Linked DNA regions of Ruegeria pomeroyi DSS-3. The protein of the gene in region 2 interacts with the protein of the main gene of each other region in a pairwise test. Links are inferred from orthologs where the notes say so. Each region holds a gene or a part of one and is shown on either strand. Other genes may lie near its edges.

Evidence for each region. Proteins that work in one complex are often made in the same cells at the same time.
Region 1: the proteins of hflK (region 2) and ftsH interact in binary tests that used the Escherichia coli proteins (3 or more experiments, as listed by UniProt). The link is inferred for Ruegeria pomeroyi DSS-3 from one-to-one orthologs.

The regions. Positions count from the first base shown.
Region 1 is NC_003911.12:3,315,280-3,318,181, reverse strand. It holds ftsH (ATP-dependent zinc metalloprotease FtsH), read left to right. Parts: upstream 1-445; coding sequence 446-2,359; downstream 2,360-2,902. Other genes in the region: SPO_RS15730 (MOSC domain-containing protein), read left to right, coding at 2,476-2,902; tilS (tRNA lysidine(34) synthetase TilS), read left to right, coding at 1-367. UniProt on the Escherichia coli protein: Acts as a processive, ATP-dependent zinc metallopeptidase for both cytoplasmic and membrane proteins. Plays a role in the quality control of integral membrane proteins.
Region 2 is NC_003911.12:1,390,725-1,393,575, forward strand. It holds hflK (FtsH protease activity modulator HflK), read left to right. Parts: upstream 1-775; coding sequence 776-1,927; downstream 1,928-2,851. Other genes in the region: gor (glutathione-disulfide reductase), read left to right, coding at 1-701; hflC (protease modulator HflC), read left to right, coding at 1,927-2,802.

The DNA.
Region 1 (2,902 bases), 1.9 Mb from region 2 along the record:
TCACGAGCGCTCCAGCCAGCTGGGCGGCTGCCTGATCCTGGGGCAGGGGCGCCGGATCCGGTTCTGTCGCGAATGGAAGGCGGTCGAAACCCTCACCGTGCCGCAGGGTGCGTTATGGGACGGGCGCTGGGTGCTGCGCGGCCCCGTGGTGAAGGACGGAGAGCTGCGCGCGCTGGGGGCTGCGGGGTTGAAACTCTGCCCCGACTGGCGCCAGACCGGGCGCCCCTATGCGGCGCTGATCGCCAGCCCGTCGGTCTGGAGCGGTGCCGATTTGGTCGCCGCGCCGCTGGCCGGATTGGCCAATGGCTGGACCGCTGAACTGGAAAGTGGCGAAGAAGACTTCTACGCGTCCCTTTTATCGCATTGAACCTCGCCCGATCATCTCTATTTTAAGGGGTAAGCTGGCTGCGGAGTTCCGCGGCCGGAAAGTATTGGGAGAATGTCCTTGGGCAACGCACGTAACATCGCCTTCTGGGTCGTCCTTTTCCTGTTGATTCTCGCTCTGTTCAACCTCTTCAGCGGGTCGGGCGGAACTTTGCAGAGCCAGGAAAAGACCTATTCCGAATTTGTCAGTGCCGTCGATGAAGGCAATGTGACAAAGGTGATCCTCGACGGTGAGCAAATCCGCTACCGCACCAGTGACGGTCGCGATTTCGTCACCATCAAGCCTGGCGATGCCGAGGTGACCACCCTGCTGATCGACAAGAACATCCCGGTGCGCGCGGAAAAGCAGCAGCAATCGGGGTTCCAGTCCTTCATCATCACCCTGCTGCCATTCCTGCTGCTGATCGGTGTCTGGGTCTATTTCATGAACCGGATGCAGGGCGGCGGGCGCGGTGGCGCCATGGGTTTCGGCAAGTCCAAGGCCAAGATGCTGACCGAGAAACATGGCCGCGTCACCTTTGACGACGTGGCGGGCATCGATGAGGCCAAGGAAGAGCTGGAAGAGATCGTCGAATTCCTGCGCAACCCGCAGAAATTCAGCCGCCTGGGCGGCAAGATCCCCAAGGGTGCGCTGCTGGTGGGCCCTCCGGGCACCGGTAAGACGCTGCTGGCGCGTGCCATTGCGGGCGAGGCGGGCGTGCCCTTCTTCACCATCTCTGGCTCGGATTTCGTGGAAATGTTCGTTGGTGTCGGTGCCTCCCGTGTGCGCGACATGTTCGAACAGGCCAAGAAGAACGCACCCTGTATCGTGTTCATCGACGAGATCGACGCCGTGGGCCGCCATCGTGGTGCCGGCTATGGCGGCGGCAATGACGAACGCGAACAGACGCTGAACCAGTTGCTGGTCGAAATGGACGGGTTCGAGGCCAACGAGGGTGTCATCATCCTGGCCGCCACCAACCGCAAGGACGTGCTGGACCCCGCGCTGCTGCGCCCGGGCCGGTTCGACCGCAACGTCACCGTCGGCAACCCCGATATCAAGGGGCGCGAGAAAATCCTGGGCGTACATGCCCGCAAGACCCCGCTGGGTCCTGATGTCGATCTGCGCATCATCGCGCGCGGCACGCCCGGCTTCTCAGGCGCCGATCTGGCCAACCTCGTGAACGAAGCGGCGCTGATGGCCGCCCGCGTGGGCCGGCGTTTCGTGACCATGGAGGATTTCGAGAACGCCAAGGACAAGGTCATGATGGGGGCCGAGCGCCGCTCGATGGTGCTGACCCAGGACCAGAAGGAAAAGACCGCCTATCACGAGGCCGGTCACGCGGTGGTGGGGCTTGCCCTGCCGATGTGCGATCCGGTCTACAAGGCCACGATCATCCCGCGCGGCGGCGCGCTGGGCATGGTGGTCAGCCTGCCGGAAATGGACCGGCTGAACTGGCATCGTGACGAATGCCAGCAAAAACTGGCGATGACCATGGCTGGCAAGGCCGCCGAGATCCTCAAATACGGCGAGGATCACGTGTCCAACGGCCCGGCGGGCGATATCCAGCAGGCCAGCCAGCTGGCCCGTGCGATGGTGATGCGCTGGGGCATGTCCGACAAGGTCGGCAATATCGACTATGCCGAGGCGCATGAGGGCTATTCCGGCAATACCGCCGGGTTCTCGGTCTCGGCTCATACCAAGGAGCTGATCGAGGAAGAGGTCAAACGCTTCATCCAGCAGGGCTATGATCAGGCCCATGCCATCCTGACCGAACGCCGCGAGGATTGGGATCGCCTGGCTCAGGGCCTGCTGGAATACGAAACCCTGACCGGCGAAGAGATCAAGCGGGTGATGAAGGGCGAACCGCCCCATGCCGGCGATGACGAGGATCAGGGTACGGATCAGGGCAATGCTGCCAGTGTGACCGCGATCCCCAAGACCAAGCCCAAGGCGCCGCCGGCAGGCGGGATGGAACCCGAACCCACCGCCTGATCGCGACCAGTACATCCCAGAAAAGGCCCGGCATCGCCCGGGCCTTTTCCATTTCGGCTGGCCAATCGCGACGAGACCGCTAGGGTTGCGACGGTAATCAAAGACGGAGAAATGTGATGCCGGTTCTCGAGAAAAGCGGCCATATCGGCCGGGTCGAATGGCTGGGCCGGGTACCTGCGGGCGGCTCGCTGCGGGCCGAACCGGTCGACATGCTGGACCTGGGCTTTGCCGGGGTGACCGGTGAGCGGCACGAGGGGGTCACGCGCCCCTCTTGTGTGCGGGTGCGCAACCTTTACGACCGCGATACCGAGATCCGCAATGCCCGCCAGCTGACCGTCCTGTCGGCCGAGGAAATGGCAGCGATTGCCGCCGAGATGGGGCTCGACCGGCTCGACCCGGCCTGGCTTGGTGCCTCGATCGTGATCAGCGGCATTCCCGATTTCACCCATGTGCCGCCTTCCTCGCGCCTGCAGAGCGGGGACGGGACCACCCTGACCATCGACATGGAAAACCGCCCCTGCGTCTTTCCCGGTCGCGAGGTCG
Region 2 (2,851 bases):
GCCAGAACGGCATCAAGCTGCATCTGGGCACCAATGTGCTGGAGATGGAACGCGAAGGCGACCGGATCCGGGTCAAGGCTACCAATGGCGACGAAGAGCTGTTCGACCAGGTGATGTTCGCCACCGGCCGGGTGCCCAATGCCGACCACCTCGGACTCGAGGGGCTGGGCGTCGAGCTTGGTCGCAAGGGTCAGATCGTGGTGGATGACTACAGCCAGACGGCGGTGCCCTCGATCTATGCGATCGGCGATGTCACCGACCGGGTCAACCTGACGCCGGTTGCGATCCGCGAGGGCATGGCCTTTGTCGATACCGTGTTCCGGGGCAAGCCGACGCCGGTCGATCACGCGCTGATCCCGACCGCGATCTTTACCCAGCCCGAGATGGGCACCGTGGGTTTGAGTGAGGAGGAGGCCGCAGCGCAGGAGCCGGTCGAGATCTATGCGACCTCGTTCAAGCCGATGCAGACCGCCTTTGCCGGGCGCAGCCAGCGGGTGCTGATGAAACTGATCGTGTCAAAGGCCACGCGCAAGGTTTTGGGCTGCCATATCGTGGCCCCGGGCGCGGGTGAAATGATCCAGCTGGTCGGCATCGCGGTCAAGATGGGCGCCACCAAGGAGGACTTCGACCGAACGGTTGCGGTTCACCCGGTTATGGCCGAAGAACTGGTCACCCTGCGGCAACCGGTCCGCAGTGCTTGATTTACGGAGCAAAATGCTCAGGTTAAGGAACAGGCCGGTCACGGCCGTGTGAACAACAAGGAGACGGAAACCAGATGGCGGGCAACTCAGGTGGCCCCTGGGGGGGCGGAGGCTCTTCCGGTGGCGGCGGAAACAGGGGAAACAATGGCGGTCAGCGGCCGCCCGAAGGTGATGGCCCGCAGATCCCCGAGATCGACGAATTGGTCAAGAAGGGCCAGGAACAGCTGCGCGTCCTGATGGGCGGGCGCGGCGGATCCGGCAACCGGGGCGGCGGCAACGGTCGCGGCACCGGCGGCGGTGGCGGCCCGGCCTTTACCCGGGGCACCGTGGGTCTGGGCCTTGTGGTTGCGCTTGGTCTCTGGGGCATGGCGAGTTTCTATACCGTCAAACCCGAAGAACAGTCGGTTGAACTGTTCCTGGGCGAGTTTTCCGGCATCGGTACCGAGGGTCTGAATTTTGCCCCCTGGCCGCTGGTCACTGCCGAGGTGATCCCGGTCAAGGTCGAACAGACCGAGACCATCGGCTCGGGCGGGCGCGGCAGCGATGCCGGGCTGATGCTGACCGGGGACGAGAACATCGTCGATATCGACTTCCAGGTGGTGTGGAACATCACCGATCCGGCCAATTTCCTGTTCAACCTGCGCGACCCGCGCCAGACCATTCAGGCGGTGTCGGAATCGGCGATGCGCGAGATCATCGCGCAGTCGGAACTGGCACCGATCCTCAACCGGGACCGTGCGGTCATCGCAGAGCGGCTCAAAGACCTGATCCAGCTGACGCTGGACAGCTATAACTCGGGCATCAACATCGTCCGGGTCAACTTTGACGGGGCCGACCCGCCAGAGCCGGTCAAGGATGCCTTCCGCGAGGTTCAGTCGGCAGGTCAGGAACGCGACCGGCTGGAAAAACAGGCCGATGCCTATGCCAATACGGTTCTGGCCGGCGCGCGCGGTGAAGCGGCGCAGGTGCTGGAAGAGGCCGAAGGCTATCGCGCCCGCGTGGTGAACGAGGCCCAGGGTGAGGCCAGCCGCTTCCTCGCGGTGCTCGAGGAATACTCCAAGGCGCCCGACGTGACCCGCAAGCGTCTCTATCTGGAGCGGATGGAGCAGGTGCTGGGCGATATCGACAAGGTGATCCTGGACGGCGAAGGCTCGGGCAGCCAGGGCGTGGTGCCCTATCTGCCGCTCAACGAGCTGCGCAAATCCAGCGACAAGGAGAACAACTGATGCGGAAATCGACCTTTCTCCTGCCCATCGTCGTGGTGCTGGTTGCGCTGGGCCTGTCGTCGCTGTTCATCGTGGACGAGCGCGAAAAGGCGCTGGTGCTGCAATTCGGCCGGGTGATCGACGTCAAGGAAGAGCCGGGACTGGCCTTCAAGATCCCGCTCATCCAGGAAGTGGTGCGCTATGACGACCGCATCCTCAGCCGCGAAGTCGGCCCGCTGGAAGTCACCCCGCTGGATGACCGCCGTCTGGTGGTCGACGCCTTTGCCCGCTATCGCATCGTCGATGTGCGGCAGTTCCGTCAGGCCGTGGGTGCCGGTGGCATCGCCACCGCCGAAACGCGGCTCGATTCGATCCTGCGCGCCAAGACGCGCGAAATCCTCGGCTCGGTCAGCTCGAACGATATCCTGAGTTCCGACCGTGCCGCGCTGATGCTGCGCATCCGCAACGGTGCCATCTTCGAGGCCCGCGATCTGGGGCTTGAGGTGATCGACGTGCGGCTGAAGCGGACCGACCTGCCCGAAGCCAACCTGAACGCCACGTTTGCCCGGATGCGGGCCGAGCGTGAACGCGAAGCCGCCGACGAGGTGGCGCGCGGTAACGAGGCGGCGCAGCGGATCAGGGCCCAGGCCGACCGGACCGTGGTCGAACTGGTCTCGGAAGCGCGCCGCGAGGCCGAGATCGTTCGCGGTGAGGCCGACGCACAGCGCAACGGCATCTTTGCCGAGGCCTTTGGCAAGGACCCGGAATTCTTCGAGTTCTACCGCTCGCTCTCGGCCTATGAAAAGGCGCTGCAAGGGGGCAACAGCTCGATGGTGATGAGCCCGGATTCCGAGTTCTTCAACTATCTGAAGTCGCCCTCGGGCCGGTCAGAATAAGCCTCAGGGCATGTCACAGACAGGGAAAGGGCCGGCCATTGCGCCGGCC